One region of the Nonomuraea sp. NPDC050227 genome, then DNA from elsewhere that is predicted to be linked to it. Evidence: riboswitches for the same ligand, from Rfam matches in the RefSeq annotation. Region 1 holds a riboswitch; each other region holds the start of a gene.

Region 1 (5,348 bases):
CGCCGGACCGGTGGAGAACGTCCGGGCCTACCTGGTGCGGATCGCGGTGAACCAGGCGCTCGCCCGGCGGGCGGACCTGAGCCGCCGCCAGGAGACCTACGTCGGCCCCTGGCTGCCGGAACCGCTGGTCACGGCCCCGGACGCCGAGGTGACCGAGCGGTTCGCCGCGGCCGCCGCTCGGCGGTGACCTGCGGGCCCTGCTGGAGGTGCTGGCGCCGGAGGTGACCCTGTGGACCGACGGCGGCGGCAAGGGACCGGCCACCAGCCTGCACCCGGTCCACGGCCGGGACCAGGTGGCGGCGCTGTTCATGTCCGTCGCCGCGACGCTGACCCCGGGCGCGGTGGACCTGCGCTACCGGCGGGTGGCCGGCGACCCGTGCGCGCTCGTCTTCTCCGGTGACGGGCCGCTGGCCGTGGTCGTCGTCGATCTCACGCCCGAGGGCGACCGAATCGCCGCCGTCTACTCCGTCACCAACCCCGACAAGCTCACCGGCATCCGCTGAGCCGCCGGTCCGTGGCTAGTTCATCGAGATGTGCACGTGGTCGTAGTGGTTCTCGGTGATGCTGCCGCGGTCGGACATCGAGCGCCAGCCCGAGCCCTGGTTGATGCGCTGCTTCCAGATCACGTACTTGACGCCCAGCTTGGCCTTGTTCTTCAGCGCCCAGTCGGCCAGCCGGTCGCCGAGGGCGTTGTTGACGGCGCTCGGCATGGTGCCGCCCGTGCTCATCATGAAGTCGCAGGCCCGGCCGAGCGGGTGCTCGCCGCTGGAGCCGGACCGGAAGCAGCCCACCTCGTACGGCAGCGAGAAGTTCTTCTGCACCTGCGCGCGCATCAGCCGGGTGCGCGGCGTGATGTTGTCCGAGCCGGCCGGCAGCTCGGGCGCCCAGCTCCCGTCGGACTTCTTGCCCGGCCCGAACGGCACCAGGTCCTGGAGCTTCTTCTTGATGTCGTCGATGACGTCCTGGGCGTCGTCGCGCTGCTCGGCCACCTCCGCCGTGCCCGCCTTCAGCTCCGTCGCGAGCGCGGCGGCGGCCGTGGCGGCCTTCTTCTGGTCGTCGCGGGCCTTGGCCACGCTGTCCACGACCGCCTGCTGCTCGGCGGTGAGCTGTTCGAGCACGGCCGCGCCGCCGCCGTCCGGGGTCATCATGAACGCCGGCAGGGAGGTGTCGCCGTTCTGGTAGCGCAGCCGGGCGATCTCGGCGACCCGCTGCTCGGCCGTGGCCAGCGCCTGCTCGGCGGCGGTGAGCCGCTGCTGGGCCGCGGTGGCGGCCTGCTGGGCCTTGGCCAGCTCGACCCGCTTGAGGTTGTACGTCTCGATGAGCTTGTCGACCTTGCGGTTGAGCTCCTTGAGCTGGGCCCGCAGCTGCGCCTCGGACGGCTTGGGCGCGGCCGCCACGGCGGCTGCCCCAGAGACCGAGGCGGCGGCCGGATGCACGAGCAGGGCGGTGGCGGTGATGAGACCGACGGCAAGACTCGCGGGGGACGAAGCCGCCACGTGGTTGTTCCTCTCCCTCTGCCGGCCGGGTTAGCTGACGGGTTCGGGCACGGGAGCAGTCCCTACCACTGGCGCGGATTCACCCCGGATGCGATGGGTCCCCGGCTCCCGGGCAACACGCCCGGGATTAGGCGTACAACGACCGTTATGGCCGATGTCTAACGGGATATTAGTGGTAGATCACGAGTCATGCGACTTTAATGAGAAACCAATTAGTGATCAATTCGTGATCGCAACATGCGTGCCGCCTCCTCCGGCAGCACGTCGTTGACGAAGGCCCCCATGGCCGACTCCGAGCCCGCCAGGTACTTCAGCTTCCCGGGCGCCCGCCTGATGCTGAACAGCTCCAGGTGCAGGTAGGCCAGCTCGCGGCCGTACCGCACCGGCGCCTGGTGCCAGGCCGAGATGTACGGCATCGCGACCCCGAACAGCGCGTCGAGCGCCCGCAGCACCGAGGTGTACAGCGGCGCGAACGCGGCCCGCTCCTCCTCCGACAGCGCCGCCAGGTCGGGCACCTGCCGGTGCGGATACACGTGCACCTCGAACGGCCAGCGCGCGGCGGCCGGCACGAACGCCGTCCAGAGCTCGTTGGCGGCCACCACCCGCGTGCCGGCGGCCTGCTCGGCGGCCAGCACGTCGGCGAACAGGTTGCCGCCCGTGTGCCGCGAGGCGGCCCCCAGCTGGAGCTTGGTGCGCGGGGTCACGTAGGGATAGGCGTAGATCTGCCCGTGCGGGTGGGGGAGCGTGATGCCGATCTCCTCGCCCCGGTTCTCGAAGCAGAACACCTGCTCGACGCCCTCGATGCCGGACAGCTCGGCGGTGCGGTCGGCCCACGCCTCCATGACCAGCCTGACCTGGGCGTTGGAGAGCCTGGAGAAGGAGGAGGAGTGGTCGGAGGTGAAGCACACCACCTCACAACGCCCGACACCCGGCCGCACCTCACTCAGGCCGCCGACATCCCCGTAAGTCCCAAAATTTCCGGAGAAAGAGGGGAAGCGGTTCTCGAACACCACCACGTCATAGTCATGGGCCGGGATCTCCGACGCCCGCGTGGCGGACGACGGGCACAACGGGCACTCGTCGGCCGGCGGCAGGAACGTCCGCGTCTGCCGGTGGCCGGCGATCGCGATCCACTCCTCGGTCAGCGGGTCGTAGCGCAGCTCGGAGGCCACCGGCCGCGGATCGAGCGGCCGCCGGTCGATCGCGCTCCGGTCGGCGTCGTCGCGCCGGTCGAAGTAGATCAGCTCTCGGCCGTCTGCCAGGTGGGTGATGGTGCGCTTCAAGGCGTGCCCTCCGCGATGATCAGTTCTCCGGCCCGTTCGGCCAGCTCGGTGCGTGCTTCCTCGGGCAGCCCCGCGTCGCTGATGACCACGTCGGCCTCGGTCAGCTCGGCGATCGTGCTGATGCCGACCGTGTTCCACTTGGTGTGGTCGGCGGGGACCACCAGGCGGTGCGCCGCGGCCACCAGCTCCCTGTCGGTCTCGGACTCCAGCAGGTTGGGCGTGGTGAACCCGGCGCGCAGGCTCATGCCGTGCACCCCGAGGAAGAGCGTGTCCACGTGCAGGCGGCGGATGGCCGCCACCGCCACGGGGCCGACGAGCGCGTCGGAGGGCGTGCGCACGCCGCCGGTCAGCACGACCGTGCGGTCGGCGCGCGGGTTGCGGTGGAAGACCTCGGCGACGGGGATCGAGTTGGTGATCACGGTCAGCTCGGGCACCGCGACGAGGTGGTGGGCCAGCGCCCACGTGGTGGTGCCGGCGGAGAGGGCCACGGCGGTTCCCGGCCGTACGAGGGTGGCCGCGTGCCGCGCGATGGCCTCCTTCTCCTGCTGCTGGCGGGCGGACTTGGCGGTGAAGCCGGGCTCCTCGGTCGAGCCGGGGCCGAGGGCCGTCGCGCCGCCGTGGACCTTCTCCAGCAGCCCGCGCTCGGCCAGCACCTCAAGGTCGCGGCGTATCGTCATGTCGGAGACGCCGAGCTCGCGCACGAGGTCGGCCACCCGGACGCCGCCGCTGCTGCGTACGCGTTCGAGGATCGTCTGCTGACGCTGCTGTGCGAGCACGCCCACCCCTTCCAACAGATTCCACCAAATTATGACACGAGTTTGTTGAGGAATGTTAGGTCACGGCGTATCGCTTGTGCGGCCCGCGGGCAGGGGAGACCTTGAAGGTCACGATCCCGACCGCTGGAGGTGAGCCCATGGCGAAGCGTGCACGCAAGGGCAGGGGGCGCAAGAAGAAGAAGGCGAACCACAGGAAGCGCCCGAACGCGAACTGAACACGGGTGGCCGCGGGTCTCGCGGCCACCCGTGTCATCTCAGCCGGGCAACTCGGTGAGCGCCTGGTCGAGACGCTCCTGCGGAAGCGAGTAGTCCTCCAGTTCGCCGGCCAGGTGGCGGTCGTAGGCGGCCAGGTCGAAGTGGCCGTGCCCGCACAGCGCGGTGAGGATCACCTTCTCCTCGCCGCTCTCCTTGCAGCGCAGGGCCTCGGCGATGGTCTCGGCCAGCGCGTGCGTGGGCTCGGGGGCCGGGACGATGCCCTCGGTCCGCGCGAAGCGCACACCCGCCTCGAAGCACTCGCTTTGGGTACGGGTCACCGCCTCGAACAGCCCCAGCTCGTACATGTGGGACAGCAGCGGCGCCATGCCGTGATAGCGCAGCCCGCCGGCGTGGATCGGGTCGGGGACGAAGGAGTGCCCGAGGGTGTGCATCTTCAGCAGCGGCGTCAGCCCGGCGGTGTCGCCGAAGTCGTAGGCGTACACGCCCCGGGTGAACGACGGGCAGGCGGCCGGCTCGACCGCCCTGAATCGGGTGCCGATGCGTCCGGCCAGCTTCTCCCGCAGGAAGGGGAAGGCGAGACCGGCGAAGTTGGAGCCGCCGCCGGTGCAGCCGATGACCAGGTCCGGCAGCTCGGGCAGCTGAGCCAGGGCCTCCTCGCCGATCACCGTCTGGTGCATGAGGACGTGGTTGAGCACCGAGCCGAGCGCGTACCGGGCCTCGGGGTTCGCGGCGGCCACCTCGACCGCCTCGCTGATCGCCAGCCCCAGGCTGCCGGGGGAGGCGGGGTCGTCGGCCAGCGCCTTGCTGCCCGCGCCGGTGAGGGGGGAGGGGCTGGGGTGGACGGTGGCGCCGTACACGCGCATGAGCGAGCGCCGGTACGGCTTCTGGTCGTAGGACGCCCGAACCATCCAGATCCGGCATTCGACGTCGAACTGGGCGCAGGCGAACGCCAGGGCCGACCCCCACTGTCCCGCGCCGGTCTCCGTGGTCAGCAGCCGCACGCCCTCCTTGGCGTTGTAGTACGCCTGCGGCACGGCGGTGTTCGCCTTGTGCGACCCGGCCGGTGAGACGCCCTCGTACTTGTAGTAGATGCGGGCCGGCGTGTCGAGGGCCTTCTCCAGCCGGTGCGCCCTGATCAGCGGCGTGGGCCGCCACAGCCGGTAGACGTCGATGACCTCCTTGGGGATGGGCACGTAGCGGTCGCCGCTGACCTCCTGCGCGATGAGCTCCATGGGGAACAGCGGCGCGAGGTCGTCCGGCCCGACGGGGCGGCGGGTGCCGGGATGCAGCGGCGGCGGAGGCGGCACGGGAAGATCGGGAACGATGTTGTACCAGTTGCCAGGGATCACCGTTTCAGTTTGAGCCGCCCCTGTGGGTCGTCAAGAGTCTGGACACGGACACGTTCCTTCTTTACCTTGGTTGAATGAGTTCACAGGAGGAGCATATGAAAATCGATGCGGTCGTGTTCGACATCGGCGGGGTGCTGGAGCTGACGCCGGCCCTGGGCGTGACGGCCAGGTGGGAGGAGAAGCTCGGCCTGCCCGCCGGGCACATCGACGCCCAGCTGGAGCCGACCT
Region 2 (5,348 bases), on a different contig from region 1:
GCGCGAGCTGTTCCCCGAGTTCCGCATCGAGACGGTCCAGGGCCGGATCGTGGTGAACGAGCCGGGCACCTGGCAGCACAACACGATCCTGTCCCGGACGTTGTTCCAGCTCGCCGCCGCGGCGGCGGTCCGGGGCTGGGAGATCTGGCCGAACATCACCGTCTACCTGGGCCCCGGCCACGATCTCTACGTGCCCGACCTGGCCGTGGTCCCGCGCCGGCCGCGGCTGCACGAGGAGCACGCCGTCCACGGCGCCTCGACGATCCTGCTCGTGGACGTCGTCTCGGTGGCCACGACGTACGACGTGCACTTCGTCAAGACGGGCGGTTACGCGCGCGGCGGGGTGCCGCTCTACCTGGTGATCGACCCGTTCCAGCGGCTGGTGACGCTGTTCGGCGGGCCTGGCGGGCGGCGCTACCGCAGCGAGAACGTCGTCTCCCTGGGCGAGCCGGTGTTCCTGCCCGACCCGTGGAACCTCCACGTCGACACCGCGGCCCTGACGGAGGCCGGCGCCTGAGACGCCGGCCGTCCGCGCGGCTCTAGCCGATCTTGTGGATCCAGTTGCGGGTGTCGGGACGGGCGCCGTACTGGATGCCGACGAGCTCCTCGCGCACCCGCATCGTCACCGGGCCGGGGGTGCCGTCGGCGATGGTCCAGGAGCGGTCGTCGCCCCTGACCGAGCCCACCGGCGTGACCACGGCGGCGGTGCCGCACGCGAACACCTCGGTCAGCTCGCCGGAGGCGCAGGCGGACTCCCACTCGTCCACCGAGACCAGCCGCTCCTCGGTCTCCAGGCCGAGGTCGCCGGCCATCTCCAGGATCGACTCCCGGGTGATGCCGGGCAGCAGGGTGCCGGTGAGCGCCGGGGTGACGAGCTTGTTGCCGAAGACGAAGAACAGGTTCATCCCGCCCATCTCCTCGACGTACTCGTGCTTGTGGGCGTCGAGCCAGACGACCTGGTCGCAGCCGTTGTCGACGGCCTGGCGCTGGGCGACGAAGGCGGCGGCGTAGTTGCCGCCGCACTTGGCGAAGCCGGTGCCGCCGGGCGCGGCGCGCGTGTACTCGGTGGACAGCCAGACCGAGACGGGCTTGATGCCGCCGCTGAAGTACGAGGCCGCCGGCGAGGCGATCACCATGTACTTGTAGGTCTTCGACGGGTAGTTGACGCCGAGCCCGGCCTGCGTGGCGAACATGAACGGGCGCAGGTAGAGGCTGTGGCCCTCGGTGGTCGGCACCCACTCCTTGTCGGCCGAGACCAGCAGCTCCAGCGACTCCACGAACGCCTCCTCCGGCAGTTCGGGCATGGCCATGCGCTCGGCCGAGCGGTTGAAGCGGGCGGCGTTCGCGTACGGCCGGAAGGTCGCGATCGAACCGGAGATCTGCCGGTACGCCTTCAGGCCCTCGAACAGCTCCTGCGCATAGTGGAAGACCGAGGTCGCGGGGTCGAGCGAGAGCGGCCCGTACGGCATGAGCCGGGCGTCGTGCCAGCCCTCGCCGTCGGTGTAGTCGATCGAGATCATGTGGTCGGTGAAGACCTGCCCGAACCCGGGGTTCGCCAGTACCTGCTCCCGCTCGGCCGCGGTGCGAGCGTGGTCGGAATGCTGCACGTCGAAGCTGAGCTTCTGAGCGATGGTCATGACGGAGGTCCTTCTCTCTACGAATCTGCGACTTCGAAAGCTGATTCTGTTAGCTACTGCCCGCGAGCAGTATTCGTACTTCCTAGTGTCTCGCGATTTGGGATGGCAAGAGGCAGTTGGGGTGGTTAGAACCGGCGAACGCGAAAAAGCGCCTGGCAGTCCGTGTTCGGACCGCCAGGCGCGTGCGGGGCTAGGCGGTCCTAGCCGGCTACTCGCGCGGCGATGTCGTCGCCGATCTCGCTGGTCGTGCGGCCGGCGCGGCCGGTCACCCGCTCGGCGATGTCGGCGGCCACGGCCTGCTCGACCTTGGCGGCCTCGGCGTGCAGGCCGAGGTGGTCGAGGAGCATGCCCACGGACAGGATGGTGGCGGTCGGGTCGGCCTTGCCCTGACCGGCGATGTCGGGCGCGCTGCCGTGCACCGGCTCGAACATGCTCGGCGAGGTGCGCTCGGGGTTGATGTTGCCGCTGGCCGCCAGGCCGATGCCGCCGGCGATGGCGGCGCCGAGGTCGGTGATGATGTCGCCGAACAGGTTGTCGGTGACGATCACGTCGAAGCGCTCGGGCTGGGTGACGAAGAACATCGAGGCCGCGTCGATGTGGCTGTAGTCGGTGGTGACGTCGGGGAACTCCGCGGCCACGCGGTTGACCGTGCGCTGCCAGAGGTCGCCGGCGAAGGTGAGCACGTTCGTCTTGTGGACGAGCGTGAGCTTCTTGCGGGGCCGCGACTGAGCCTTCTGGAAGGCGTACCGCACGACGCGCTCGACGCCGTGGGCGGTGTTCAGCGACTCCTGGGTGGCGATCTCGTGCGGCGTGCCGCGGCGCATGACGCCGCCGGTGCCCGCGTAGAGGCCCTCGGTGCCCTCGCGGACGACGACCATGTCGATGTGCTCGGCGGTGGCGCCGGCCAACGCGGTCTCGACGCCGGGGAACAGCTTGACCGGACGCAGGTTGACGTAGTGGTCGAACTCGAACCTGAGCTTGAGCAGCAGGTCGCGCTCCAGGATGCCGGGCGGCACGCTGGGGTCGCCCACGGCGCCGAGCAGGATCGCGTCGTAGCCGCGCAGCTCTTCGAGCACCGCGTCGGGCAGGGTCTCGCCCGTGCGGTGGTAGCGGGCTGCGCCCAGGTCGTAGTGGGTGGGCTCGATCTTCGTGCCCACGGCCTCCAGGACCTTGAGCCCTTCGGCTACGACCTCGGCGCCGATGCCATCCCCGGGGATGACGGCCAGGCGGATGTTACGCGACTCCATGGGCGGTACCTTACCGGCTCGTCTCGGCTGACGAACACATCATCTCAACAATCGGACAATCCGTTTTGGGGGGATTGCGACCTTTTGACCGTTTCGTTAGAGTCCGACGAGCCTAATCCACGCAGCCGCTGCGTGGAGCCGGGGACCCATCTTTCCCCCCGGGGCGAATCGGCTGCGCCTCCCCCCCGAGGAGCCGCCGTAGGGCTACTTCCAGGCCCGAGCCCGTCAGCTAACCCGGTCGGCCACGTGGAAGGACAGTCCCCTGTCTAGCATCGCCATCCTTGTGGCGGTGGCAGCGGGCGCCGCAGGTCTCGTGCCTGCCGCCCCCGCGGCTCCCGCCGCTCCGGCCGCCCCCACCTCCTCCATCACCCTCACCGGCCCCCAGGTGAAACAGGTCCAGGAACGGCACGCGCCGAAACCGGCCTGGAAGGTCGCCCTCGAATACGCCATGGACAAGCGCGGCACCCCGTACGTGTGGGGCGGCGCCAGCGAACGGGGCTACGACTGCTCGGGCCTCATGCTCCGGGCCTACGAGGACGCCGGCATCGAGCTCCCCAGAACCGCCGCGGAGCAGTACGGCGCCTTCTCCAGGAAGATCGCCTGGAAGGACCTCAAGCCAGGCGATCTGGTGTTCTTCAGCGGCCTCGGCCACGTCGGCATGATCTCCAAGCCCGGCTACATGGTCCACTCCCCCCACACCGGCGACGTGGTGAAGGAGGAACGCCTGTCGCAGTGGCGCAGGCAGGCCTTCGTCGGCGCGGTACGCCCCGACCCCAAGGGCGTCAAGCGCTGGGCCGACTACAAGCAGCTCCAGAAGGCCCCCGCCCCCGCCATGCTCACCGCGACCCTGTGACGACGACCTTCCCCGGGGCGTGCCCCTCCTCCTGGTAGCGGACGGCCGCCGGGAGCTCGCCGAAGGGGAAGGTCCTGTCGATGACCGGGGTGACCGCGCCCCGCTCGATCAGCCCGGTCAGCGTCAGCAGGTTCGCCCTGTTGCTCCCGCAGCGGACGACGTCCGCCCTGACGATCCGCTGCGGGACGAAGGGCCCCGACGCGAGCGCGGCGAACATGTGGCCGGCCGGCTGCACCCAGCGGCCGGCCGGCCCGCCGACCAGCACGTACGTGCCCTTCCTGGTCAGGACGCGGCGGCAGTCCGTCAGCCGGCGGCCGCCCGCCACGTCGAGCAGCAGGTCGAAGCGCCGGCCCGAGGCCGCGAAGTCCTCCTTGGTGTGGTCGATGACGTCGTCCGCGCCGAGCGAGCGGACCAGGTCCGCGTTGCGCCCGCTGCACACGCCCGTGACGTGCGCCCCCAGCGCCTTGGCGAGCTGCACGGCGAACGTGCCCACGCCGCCGGACGCGCCGTTGACCAGCACCTTCTGGCCCGGCTGGAGGCGTCCCTCGTCGCGCAGCGCGATCAGCGCGGTGTTGGCCGCCATCGGCACCGCCGCCGCCTGCTCGAACGACAGGCCCGCCGGTCTGGGCGCCACCTCGCCCTGCCGCAGGCAGACGTACTCGCCGAAGCCGCCCCCGAGCGACATCGCGTACACCTCGTCGCCGGGACGGAACAGCGTGACGTCCTTGCCGGCCGCCTCGACCTCCCCCGCCACGTCGGCCCCGAGGACGGCGATGCGCGGCCGGCGCAGCCCGACCCCGCCGCCCATGACCCGGGCCAGGTACGGCTCCCCCCGCATGAAGTGCCAGTCGTAGGGCTGCACGGACGTGGCCCGCACCCGGACCAGCACCTCGTCGTCGCGCGGCACGGGCCGCTCGACGTCGGTCAGGACGAGCTGGTCGGGCGAGCCGAACGAGCGCAGGACGTACGCCTTCATCGTTTTCTCCCTCGTGCCGCTGATGTGCCGCCAGTGTGGGCGTGACCTGCGCGGACGCTCAACGGTCGAAAGGCGACGGCTCGATGGCCGAAAGTACGACGGCCCGCCCGCCGATGGTGCGAACCAGGACCGGCCGTCCGCGCGATGACCGGGCACGGGCGCGGGCGGCACGCTCTCAGGCATGAGATGGATCGCACCCGCCGGGCTGCTCGCGCTCAGCGTCGTCCCGCTGGTCGCCGGCGCAATCCGGGTGACCGAACTGGCCGCCGGCGCCCCCGTGACGGCGGACAACGCGCGCTTCTTCGCCATGCCCGTGCCGGTGTTGCTGCACATCCCGGCTTCCCTGGTGTTCTGCGTCCTCGGCACGTTCCAGTTCCAGGCCCGGTTCCGGGCCGGGCGGCCGGGGTGGCACCGCGCGGCGGGGCGGGTGCTGGTGGCGTGCGGGCTGGTCGCGGCGCTGTCGGGGGTGTGGCTGACGCTCTTCTCCGACCTTCCCGCCGGCGACGGGACGCTGCTGGCCGCCTTCCGGCTGCTGTTCGGGACGGCCATGGCCGCCTGCCTCCTGCTCGGCCTGGCCGCGATCCGGCGGCGCGACCTGGCCCGGCATCGCGCCTGGATGACCCGCGGGTACGCGA
Region 3 (5,348 bases), on a different contig from region 1:
GCTCTGCTGCTGCCCGTAGTCGGACTGCGGCTGCTGGCCGTAGCCCTGCTGGCCGTACTGGGCCTCCTGGCCGTAACCCTGCTGCCCCGCGGCGGCCTGCTGGCCGTAGCCGGGCTGGGCGTACTGCTGGCCCGAGGACTGCGGCTGCTGGCCGTAACCCTGCTGACCCGAGGCGGCCTGCTGGCCGTACTGGGCGTCCTGGCCGTAGCCCTGCTGCTGGCTGTAGTCGGGTAGGGACTGCGGCTGCTGGCCGTAGCCCTGCTGCTGGCCGTAGCCCTGCTGGCCCGAGGCGGCCTGCTGGCCGTACTGGCCCTCCTGACCGTAGCCCTGCTGACCGGAGGCGGCCTGCTGGCCGTAGCCGGGCTGGGCGTACTGCTGGCCGGAGGCGGGCTGCTGGCCGTAGCCCTGCTGGCCGTACTGGGCTTCCTGGCCGTAGCCGGGCTGCGTGTACTGCTGGCCCGAGGACTGCGGCTGCTGGCCGTAACCCTGCTGACCCGAGGCGGCCTGCTGGCCGTACTGGGCCTCCTGGCCGTAGCCGGGCTGCGTGTACTGCTGGCCGGAGGACTGCGGCTGCTGGCCGTAGCCCTGCTGCTGGCCGTAGCCCTGCTGACCCGGGGCGGCCTGCTGGCCGTACTGGGGCTGCTGGCCGTAGCCCTGCTGCTGGCCGTACTGCTGCTGTTGCTGGCCGTACTGCTGTTGCTGGCCATAGCCCTGTTGCTGCTGCTGACCGTATGGGGGCTGGCCGAAGGCATCGTCCGCCCGGTAGCCGACCACAGTCACGTCCGGGTCGGGCTCACCGGGCCGACGGCCGTGGTGCTGACCGTACTCGGGGTTCTCGCCGGAATCGTCCTGTGGGTACGGCGGCTGTCCGGTGCTCACCGTGTCACCTCGCTTCGAGTGCGCATGTGGCACGTGTCAGGACACATGCCTGTGCTGCCCAACGTATCGACATAGGTATCAACAATCACCTTTCCAAGTGGTCAAGGTCCGCGTCACCCGATGTCAGATGCAGCAGCATGCGGGTGTTGCCAAGGGTGTTCGGTTTGACGTGTTCCAGATCAAGGAACTCCGCCACACCCTCGTCGTACGAGGCCAGCAACTCGGCGTAGACCTCGGGTGAGACCGGTGTGCCCTGGATGGGGCGGAAACCGTGCCTCGCGAAGAAGTCGACCTCAAAAGTCAGACAGAATACACGCCGCAGCCCCAGATCCTTCGCCTGCCGGACGAGTGCCGAGACGATCCGCCGCCCCACACCCAGCCCCCGGCACGCGGGATCGACGGCCACCGTACGGACCTCGGCGAGGTCCTCCCAGAGCACGTGGAGCGCGCCGCAGCCGACGACCTCCCCGCCCCGCTCGGCCACCCAGAACTCCTGGACGTCCTCGTACAGCGTGACCGTGGCCTTCTCCAGGAGCCGCGGCCCCGCGCCCGCGTAGGTGTCCACGAGACGCCTGATCGCACGCACGTCGGGCGTGCGCGCACGCCTGACCACGACCGCGGTCTCGGGGACTGCCACTTCGGCCACCTGCTCCATGGCTCTCCAGGGTACAGATCTCATTACGGCTCGGCCCTAAATCCCACGTCTCGGGCATCTCATCACATCCCGTGGTCAGGTGAACACGGGCCGACTTGGAGCTTTCCTCCAGACCTCAGCACCCCGAATGCTGGACAAAAGGTGCAGAAGCCTGCTTCCGTACGGCTACCCACGAGATCACCTTGTGACCCTTCAGTTGTGAAACCTCTACAGACTCGGCAGTTCCGGTTGAGCGTGAACCCGGAGTGCATTAGTGTCCAGCGACGATGTTCTCCGCGTAATGCGCGCGGAAAGACACGCCCAATTCCCGCAAGGGAAGCCGGGGAACCAACGGCGGCGAGCACCTGGCGCCGCCACTTGGGGTGAATCCGACCATCTCGGTAGGGCTGCTCCGGCCCGAACCCGTCAGCTAACCCGGCCGGCGTCGATGAGAGGAGCTCGGTTGGTGAAGCGGACGTTCGACCGCTCGGGGAAGTCCGGGGGCAGGCACGCCCGCCCCCAGGAGCAGGCCAGGCGCGCACGCCGCCTCGGCGTCATCGGCGTCACCGTCGCCGCGATGCTGTTCGCCGTCCCCGTCGGCTCCGCCGCCGCCGACCCGAAGCCGTCGCTCTCGGAGCTCTCCGACCAGGTGGAGAAGCTGCACGAAGAGATCGAGACGCTGGCCGAGCAGTACAACGAGCAGCGCGAACGGCTGAAGGCCGCCCAGAAGGCCAACGACTCCGCCCAGAAGATCCTGGCCACCAGCGAGTCCGATCTGGCCGCCAAGCGCGCCAGGGCCTCGCTGCTCGCCCAGAACGCCTACATCACCGGCGGCCTGGACAAGGCCCTGGCCTTCGCCCAGTCCGGCGACCCCGAGACCTTCCTCGACCGAGCCGCGACCACGTACGCGCTCGAACAGCAGCAGGGCGAGGAGGTCAACCAGCTCGCCAGGGCCATGGAGGCCGCCGAGCGGGCCAGGGCCGGCGCCAAGACCCGCATCGCCGAGGTCCAGAAGCTCGTCACCGACCTGGAGAGCAGGCGCTCGAAGATCACCAAGCTGGTCACCAAGGTCGAGAGCAACCTCTACCGGCGGGCCGTCGGCGAGGCCGGCCGTCCCGGCACCCGGGCCGTGCGCGTCAACCTGCCGGTGATCGGCGACGGCAAGGCCGCCCAGGCCGTCAAGTGGGCCCTCACCCAGCAGCTCAAGCCGTACGTGTGGGGCGCCGAAGGGCCGCGCTCCTACGACTGCTCCGGGCTGGTGATGGCCGCCTACCAGCGCGTGGGCATCTCGCTCCCCCACTACACCGGCGACCAGTGGACGGCCGGCAGGCAGGTCAGCCGCGACCAGCTGCGCCCCGGCGACCTGGTGTTCTTCTACAGCGACCTGCACCACGTCGGCATCTACATCGGCGGCGGCATGATGGTCCACGCTCCGCGGACGGGTGACGTCGTGCGGGTCGCCCCGATCGGCGGGCGGCCGTTCGCCGGCGGCGTGCGCATCGCGGACTGATCCGCGCGCCGCTTCCCCCAGCGCCGGTTCGCCCAGCGTCACTGGATGATGAGCGCCACCAGATGAGCGCCGCTAGATGAGCTGGCGGCGCGCCGCCCATGCCACGGCCTCGATCGCCGTGGCCACGCCGATGCGGTCGCAGATGCCCCTCAGCCTGCGCCGTACGGTCCGTCCGCTGATATCCAGCCGCCTGCCGACCCGATCGACCGTCACTCCCCTGGCCAGCTCGGCCAGTAACGCCAAATCCGCGTGGCTCAGCTCAACGCCTTCTGTGAGCACATCCACCGGGAGCCCTCCCCCAAACAGCAGAACTCGGACCTTTCAGGCGAAGCAAAGCCGCTCGTCTCGGTGAAGGTAAACGCATCGCGGAAAGGTCGTCAAGCGCGACAATCGGCGCCCTTGACCAGTGCTATTGACATGATCACTTATATGTGACGTACTCCGCATATGTTGGCACGCCGTGGTCCGCTATGAACGGTCCAAATGATCAATTCGGCGGCCCGGTTCCACCTCCGATGAGCGCCACCGACGTGCTGGGTTTTGATCCCTCGGATCCGCAATTTGTGCGCGATCCGTACGTCCGATATCGCGAGCTGCGAGCCGCCGGGCCGATCTTCAGAACGCGCGGCGGGCTGCTCGTCGCGACCACGTACGAGTTGTGCGCGGCCGTGCTGCGCGACCCCGGGTTCGGTCACGGAACGTCCCCTCCCGCACAGGAAGAGGCAGGTCAGCCCGGCAGGTCGTTCCTGCTCATGGACCCGCCCGATCACACCCGGTTGCGTGCTCTGGTCAGCCGCGCGTTCACGCCGCGCATGGTGGCCCGCCTCAGGCCGCGGATCGAGGAGATCACCGCCGACCTGATCGGGCGGCTGCCGGAGGAGGCGGAGCTGATTTCCGGCTTCGCGTACCCGCTGCCGGTGATGGTGATCAGCGAGATGCTCGGGGTGCCGCCGGAGGACCACGACCGCTTCCGCGGATGGAGCGAGGCCCTTGCCCGCGGACTTGACCCGATGCTGACAGACGCCCTCATGTCGGAAACGGAGCGTTCCAGGAACGAGTTCCGCGACTACTTCCGCCGCCTGATCGCACGGCGGCGCGAGCGTCCCGGCGAGGACCTCCTGAGCGCCCTCGCACACGTCGAGGAGCTCACCGAGGCCGAGTTGCTGGCGACCTGCGTGCTGCTGCTCGTGGCCGGCCACGAGACCACCGTCAACCTCATCGCGAACGGCGTGCTGAACCTGCTGCAGCACGACCTGCTGCACCTCGCCGCCGAGCGCCCGAGGGAGGTCGTGGAGGAGGTGCTGCGCTTCGATCCGCCGGTCCAGCTCACCTCCAGGATCGCGCTGGAGGACCGGGAACTGGGCGGGACGCCGGTGCCCGCGGGCTCGGCCGTGCTCGTGCCGATCGGCGCGGCCAATCGCGATCCCGCCGCGTTCGCCGATCCCGACCGGTTCGACCCCGGCCGCGAGCCCGGCCGCCACCTGGCCTTCGGGCTCGGCCTGCACTTCTGCCTGGGCGCGACGCTGGCCAGGATGGAGGGCGAGATCGCGCTGTCGGCGCTGGCCGCGGCGGCGCCGAAGATGGAGGCCGCCGATCCGGAGCCGCCGTACAAGGAGAACGTGGTGCTGCGCGGGCTGGCCCGGCTGCCGGTGCGGCTCAGGCGGTAGCGTCGTAGCGTTCCCTGGCGGCCTCGACGTCCTCGATGTGCTCCTCGGCCCACGCCTTGATGGCGGTGACCAGCGGCATCAGGCTCTGGCCCAGCGGGGTGAGCGCGTAGTCGACGCGCACCGGCACCTGCGGCGTGATCCGGCGCGCCACCAGGCCGTCGCGCTCCAGGCCGCGCAGGGTCTGGGTGAGCATCTTCTGGCTGACCCCCGCGATGTGCCGGGCCAGGTCGCTGTAGCGACGCTCGCCGGAGGCCAGCGAGCTGAGCACCAGCGTGACCCATTTGTCGCTGAGCCGGTCGAGCAGCTTGCGGGAAGGGCATTCGGCGAAGTAGGCGTCGAAGGCGAGTCTCGCCTGGTCACGCCGCTGCGCCGCCGTCGTGGTCGCCACCGTCTCACTCCTCGCCGTGGGTTACGCACTTCCAGGTGCCTACTTACTGAAAGAGAGTAACTCTTCCTAGGGTCGCGGCATGACGAACATGCGTGCACTCATCGGCGGCTCCGGCGCTCCCCGGCTGGTGTCCGCGCCGCTGCCGACGGCGGGGCCCGGCCAGGTGCGGATCAAGGTGGCCGCGGCCGGGGTCAACCCCTTCGACCTGGCCGTGGCGTCCGGGGCCCTGGCCTCGTACGGGCTGGCCAGGAAGCTCGACTCGTACGGGAT
Region 4 (5,348 bases), on a different contig from region 1:
CGCCCGCATCAGGGTGCTGCTCGACGCCCTTCAGGACGCCTCGGCCGGGCTGCGCAGGGAGCTGGCGCTGCCCACCACGATCAGCAGGCCCGCCGACTCGGTCGCGGCCAGCACCGGCGAGCGTCCGGGGGTGCGCGGGGTGCCCGCGCGGGCCCTGGCCGACGACGACCCGCAGCTCCTCGACCAGCTCCTGGCGCTGCCGCAGGTCCACCTGATCATCGACGGATACAACGTCACGAAGACCGGCTACGGCACGCTCACCCTCGCCGACCAGCGCAACCGGCTGATGACCGGCCTCGGCGGGCTGGTCGCCCAGACCCGGGTCGAGGTGACGGTGGTCTTCGACGGCGCCGAGCTCAACGCGCCGGTGCAGGTGGTGGCGCCGCGCGGGGTGCGGGTGCTGTTCAGCGCGCCGGGGGAGATCGCCGACGACCTGATCCGCCAGCTCGTCCGGGCCGAGCCGCCCGGCCGGGCCATGGCCGTCGTCTCCTCCGACCGCGAGGTCGCCGAGTCCGTACGCCGGATGGGCGCCAGACCGGTTCCGTCCGGTCTGCTGCTGCGCCGGTTGGGCCGCGCATAAGTTACGAATTAGCACTATTGGCGAGACCCAGCCCGCCACTTCTGTACTATTTCGCCCCAGGTGTAATCCCTGGGAGGCGACGCTGTGAGGTTTGGCCGGGTGACGGTGGCCGCGGGTCTCGCGATCGGACTGATGACGGTCCCGATGGGTGCGGCGCTCGCTGATCCCAAGCCCACTCTCAAACAGGCCAAGGCCAAGCTGGAGAAGCTGAACGACAAGGCCGACAAGGTCGTCGACCGGTACAACACGGCGACCGAGAACTACAAGAAGGCCAAGGACGCCTACACCAGGCTCAACGACCGCTACAAGCAGAAGCTGCAGACGGTCGCCGACCTCCGCGCCGAGATCATCAGGGTGGCGGTGGACTCCTACAAGCTGGGCGGGGACGTCACGTCCCTGCCCGGCATGGTCGGCGTCGACGACCCCGAGAACCTGCTGGCCGGGCTGGCCATGGCCGGGCAGCTCTCGCGCGAGCGGCTGGAGAAGCTGGCCGCCTTCGACCGCGAGAACAAGGGGCTCAAGGCCGAGCGCGACAACGCCCAGACCGCGCTGGCCGACGCCGACAAGGAGCGGGACGCCGTCCAGCGGGAGCGGGCCGAGGTGCTGAAGCTGGTCGGCCAGCAGAAGAAGCTCCTGGACAAGCTGGGGGCCTACAACCCGGGCAACCCCAACAGCACCGGCATCAAGTACACCGGTCCCGCCTCGGGCAGCGCGGCGGCCGTCCTGAACTTCGCCTTCGCCCAGGTGGGCAAGCCGTACATCTACGGGGGCACGGGCCCGCGCGGCTACGACTGCTCAGGGCTGACGCAGGCGGCCTGGCGCGCCGCCGGCGTCTCACTGCCGCGTACGACCTGGCAGCAGTGGGCCTGGGGCGCGAGCCGGAAGGTGGACCTCAAGGACCTCCAGCCGGGTGACCTCATCTTCAGCGAGGGGCTCGGGCACGTCAGCATCTACGCGGGCGGCGGCAAGATCGTCCATGCGCCGCAGACGGGCGACGTCGTCAAGGTCGTCCGCCTCGCCGACTACGGCCGCCCGCTCGTCGGAGCCATCCGCCCCTGACTCGGCCCCCGCCCGAAATCTCGGGCGGCTTCGGCGTGCCCGTGATCGCTGCGGCGAACGGGACAAATGGGGCGAAAGTGCCCTGACAATCGGGTGTGTCGGGAAGTGTGAGAAGGGTCACAAACCGGTAACGGAACCCTGAGGTCCAGCAGGGGTTTCACCCTTTACTTGCACCTTTATCTGATCTTTACAGGCCGAGTCTCTCTTTGCCAAATCTTGACCCGTCGGCGTAGTTTCTGGCGTCGCGGTCAGCAAGCCATGCGCACCGCGGATCGACATCGGAACCCCGATGCGGACCAGATAAAAATCCAGCGGTCGCCGCCGATATCCCCGTTCAGGCACAACCATCGGGCGGCGACCTGCCGAGTCCGTGCAGCCAGGAGGCACGGAGCCGGGGACCCACAGATCCCGTCATCCCCCGGGATCAGGGGTGAATCGGCGCGTCTTCGCGCCGTAGGGCGACTTCCAGGCCCGAATCCGTCAGCTAACCCGGTAGGCGTTCGTGGAAGACACAAGGAGAAATCCTGTCTACCTCCCTGCATAACCCCCGTCTGTCCCGTCTTGCCCTGAGGGGCGTCGCACTCACGATGACCGTGACGGCCGGAGGTGCGGTTCTCCATGCCGTGCCGGCCGGGGCGCAGACGGTGAGCGAATCGGCCGCCAGGCTCACCGCGGTGTCCAGCACCGCCAAGGCGGCCACTGCGAAGTCGGCCAAGTCGGCGAAGACCGTCAGGTCTGCCAAGTCGGCCAAGGCCGCGCGGCAGGCGTCGAAGGCCCGCAGGGCCGTCGCCGTCGCCAAGCATCAGGTCGGCGACCCGTACCGGTACGGGGCCACGGGCCCTGGTGCGTTCGACTGCTCCGGACTCGTCCAGTACGCCTGGAAGAAGGCCGGGGTACGACTCCCGCGCGTGACGAACAGCCAGTTCGCCCGCATCAAGCGCAAGGTCTCCTGGCGCAATCTCAAGCCGGGCGACCTGATGTTCTTCAACGGGCTGGGCCACGTCGGCATGTACGTCGGCCACGGCAAGATGGTCCATTCGCCGCGGACCGGCGAACGGGTGCGCATCGACAAACTGGGCGGATGGCGGAAGTCGTCGTTCGTCGGCGCGGTGCGTCCCGGCGCGTGACAACGGGCCCCGCCCGGACCCTCCCCGGTCCGGGCCGGGGCCTGTCGCATGCCCGGCCCCGAGCAGGACCCGGTCCGGCGGAGGGCCCGGCTCCGCGACGGGATCGGTCCGGCGGAGGGCCCGGTCTCGGGAAGGGGCCGGGAGGGGCGTGGGCCTACTAGCATCGGGCCGTGTCCTCGCAGGTGCGTCCGTCCCTTCGCGGTCCGCGGCTGCTCCTCTCGATCCTGCTGCTGTCGACGGCGGTGCTCGTGGTCGCCGACGCGCCGCCCGCCGCCGTCCTGCCCGCCGGGGCGCGCGGGTTGTGGAGCGACGGCGGTCAGGTTGCCCGCGGCGCGCGGTCCGTGGTCGTGGGGCACCGCGCGGAGCCCGGCGTGCTCGCCGATCTGGCCCGCCGCGCGGATCTCGCCGGACGGCGGGTGTCCGCGGTGCTCGGCCGGCCGGTGCGCGCGCTGGTCGTCGTGCCGGACTCCGACGCCGAGGCGGCCGGGCTGGCCGGCACGGGCCCGCTGGACGGGCTGGCCGCGGTTGCCGACGGCGCCAGGGTGATCGTCGTGCCCGGCTCGTTCGCCCGGCTCACCCCCACGGGACGCGACGTCGTCCTCACCCATGAGCTCACCCACGTCGCCGCGGGCACCGACCGGCTGCCCGTCTGGCTCTACGAGGGGTTCGCCGACTACGTGGCCTACCGCGACGCGGGGCTCCCCGTCAGGACGGCCGCCGCCGAACTCGCCGCCGACGTACAGGCCGGCCGGCTGCCGAGCGAGTTGCCCGGACCTGCGGCTTTCGCCCCCACGGCCGCCGATCCCGGACGGCTCGCGCGGGCGTACCAGGAGGCATGGATGGCGTGTCGCTTCCTCGCAGACCGGTTCGGTGACGGGACCCTGGTACGGCTCTACCGTGATGCCCGCGTGGCCGGCGTCGATCAGGCGCTCGCCTCCGTGGGGCTCACCGCCGAGACGCTGGCGGCACGGTGGCGCGAGTACGTACGAGAGCAGCTCGCGTGAAGGGGAGGCAGATGAGCGAGCGGAACGACCCGCCCCGGGAAGGGGACGAGCCCGCCGGAGCGGTCGCCAGAGGGGCCGACGAGCCCGGCACGGCGGTCGCGGCGGCGCACGGCGGCGGTGTGGCCATCAGGGACGACGGCGGAGACCGGCCCGGTGACGGTGCGCCGCCGGAGCCGTCCGGCACCAACGAGCCCCCCGAGTCCCCGGGCCACGCCGACGATCCGGACTATCCGGACGCCCGCCCCGACGCGGACGCCGACCCCGACACCGAGGACCCCCGTCACCCCCGACCCCCCACCCCCGACGACCGCCCCCACGCGACCCACGCCGACGCCCCCGCCGCCGACGCCCAGCCCTGCGCGCAGGCCGCCGATGGCACGGACACCCCCGGCAGGAGCCCCGAGGCCCCCGACGAGCCCCCGGACCACCCCGGCAAGGGCGGCAAAGGTGGAGGCGAGGGCAAGGGCCCTGGCAAGGGCGCGGGCGATCCCGCCACCCCCTTCGCCGAAGGCGTCGAGGCCCGTCCAGGAACCGGCAAGCTGACGGGAACGGCGGAGCACCTGATCGCCCGCGAACGGCAACGCGTGGAATCCCGCTCCAGGCGCGCCGCCGGCGCCGCCCTGGCCCTGGTCGGCGGCGTGATCCTGGCCGTGGTCGCGTTCACCACCCCCTGGCGGGTCCTGGCGGCGGGCGCGCCCGCCGTCGCCCCCGACCCCGCCCGTGACTTCAGCGCCGCCCAGATCGCCAGGGCGCAGGCGTTCGACGCGGCCACCACCCTGCCCGGCTACATCTCGCTCGGCCTCACGGTCCTGTTCGCCGGGCTGCTGGTCCTGACGCCGTTCGCGGCCAAGGTGCTGGGCGTGCTCAGGGGCCCGTGGTGGGTGCGGGTGATCCTCGGCGTGGTGGTGCTCACCGCGATCACCGAAGTGCTGAGGTGGCCGCTCGGCATGTGGTTCGAGACGATCCTGCGCGACTACGGCCTGTCCACCCAGGACTGGGCGGGCTGGGCCGCCGACCGGCTCAAGAACACCGGCGTCGGCGTGCTGCTGACGGCCGTCATGCTGCTCGCCCTCGTGGCGCTGGCCCGCAAGGTGCGCCGCTGGTGGATCCCGGCCGCCGTGGGCGCGTTCGCGCTCACCCTCGGCGTGTCGTACGTCTACCCGGTGGTGTTCGAGCCGCTGTTCAACGACTTCACCTCCATGCCGCAGGGCTCGCTGCGGTCGGAGCTGCTGGCCATGGCCGAGCGGGACGGCGTCCCGGTCGAGGACGTGCTGGTCGCCGACGCCTCGCGGCGCACCACGGCGCTCAACGCGTACGTGTCGGGCTTCGGGGCCACCCGCCGGATCGTCGTCTACGACACGCTGCTCAAGGCGCCGGAGTCGGAGGTCGAGCTGGTGGTCGCGCACGAGCTGGGCCACGCCAAGCACGCCGACGTGCTCGACGGCACGCTGCTCGGCGGCCTGCTGGCCGCCTTCGGGGCGATCGGCCTGTTCCTGCTGGTCGGGCCGCTGCGGCGGCGCACGGGGATCGCCTCGGTGGCCGACCCGCGCGCCATCGGCGTGCTCATGGGGCTGATGA

What was found. A riboswitch is a leader RNA that binds a small molecule or an ion and turns the genes downstream of it on or off. The one in region 1 is predicted to bind cyclic di-AMP.
Region 2: it holds a riboswitch for cyclic di-AMP, as region 1 does, so the genes downstream of both, ACIBK9_RS42440 (C40 family peptidase) here and ACIBK9_RS26610 (hypothetical protein) in region 1, are expected to answer to the same signal.
Region 3: it holds a riboswitch for cyclic di-AMP, as region 1 does, so the genes downstream of both, ACIBK9_RS05750 (NlpC/P60 family protein) here and ACIBK9_RS26610 (hypothetical protein) in region 1, are expected to answer to the same signal.
Region 4: it holds a riboswitch for cyclic di-AMP, as region 1 does, so the genes downstream of both, ACIBK9_RS30310 (C40 family peptidase) here and ACIBK9_RS26610 (hypothetical protein) in region 1, are expected to answer to the same signal.

What each region holds. Positions count from the first base shown of each region.
Region 1 is NZ_JBITJF010000007.1:11,356-16,703, reverse strand. It holds gene ACIBK9_RS26620 (sigma factor) at 1-187, shown strand, start outside; gene ACIBK9_RS26615 (hypothetical protein) at 222-503, shown strand; gene ACIBK9_RS26610 (hypothetical protein) at 519-1,496, opposite strand; cyclic di-AMP (ydaO/yuaA leader) riboswitch at 1,502-1,640, opposite strand; gene galT (galactose-1-phosphate uridylyltransferase) at 1,709-2,779, opposite strand; gene ACIBK9_RS26600 (DeoR/GlpR family DNA-binding transcription regulator) at 2,776-3,555, opposite strand; gene ACIBK9_RS26595 (50S ribosomal protein bL37) at 3,693-3,770, shown strand; gene ACIBK9_RS26590 (TrpB-like pyridoxal phosphate-dependent enzyme) at 3,810-5,120, opposite strand; gene ACIBK9_RS26585 (HAD family hydrolase) at 5,216-5,348, shown strand, end outside.
Region 2 is NZ_JBITJF010000014.1:225,848-231,195, reverse strand. It holds gene ACIBK9_RS42455 (Uma2 family endonuclease) at 1-517, shown strand, start outside; gene ACIBK9_RS42450 (branched-chain amino acid aminotransferase) at 540-1,637, opposite strand; gene ACIBK9_RS42445 (3-isopropylmalate dehydrogenase) at 1,838-2,884, opposite strand; cyclic di-AMP (ydaO/yuaA leader) riboswitch at 2,984-3,143, shown strand; gene ACIBK9_RS42440 (C40 family peptidase) at 3,174-3,737, shown strand; gene ACIBK9_RS42435 (NAD(P)-dependent alcohol dehydrogenase) at 3,721-4,713, opposite strand; gene ACIBK9_RS42430 (DUF2306 domain-containing protein) at 4,895-5,348, shown strand, end outside.
Region 3 is NZ_JBITJF010000001.1:1,085,422-1,090,769, reverse strand. It holds gene ACIBK9_RS05760 (RDD family protein) at 1-879, opposite strand, end outside; gene ACIBK9_RS05755 (amino-acid N-acetyltransferase) at 965-1,534, opposite strand; cyclic di-AMP (ydaO/yuaA leader) riboswitch at 1,822-1,973, shown strand; gene ACIBK9_RS05750 (NlpC/P60 family protein) at 1,980-3,023, shown strand; gene ACIBK9_RS05745 (LuxR C-terminal-related transcriptional regulator) at 3,096-3,308, opposite strand; gene ACIBK9_RS05740 (cytochrome P450) at 3,587-4,690, shown strand; gene ACIBK9_RS05735 (winged helix-turn-helix transcriptional regulator) at 4,680-5,078, opposite strand; gene ACIBK9_RS05730 (NADP-dependent oxidoreductase) at 5,158-5,348, shown strand, end outside.
Region 4 is NZ_JBITJF010000008.1:277,370-282,717, reverse strand. It holds gene ACIBK9_RS30320 (NYN domain-containing protein) at 1-580, shown strand, start outside; gene ACIBK9_RS30315 (NlpC/P60 family protein) at 713-1,639, shown strand; cyclic di-AMP (ydaO/yuaA leader) riboswitch at 1,990-2,153, shown strand; gene ACIBK9_RS30310 (C40 family peptidase) at 2,284-2,766, shown strand; gene ACIBK9_RS30305 (hypothetical protein) at 2,937-3,770, shown strand; gene ACIBK9_RS30300 (M48 family metallopeptidase) at 3,782-5,348, shown strand, end outside.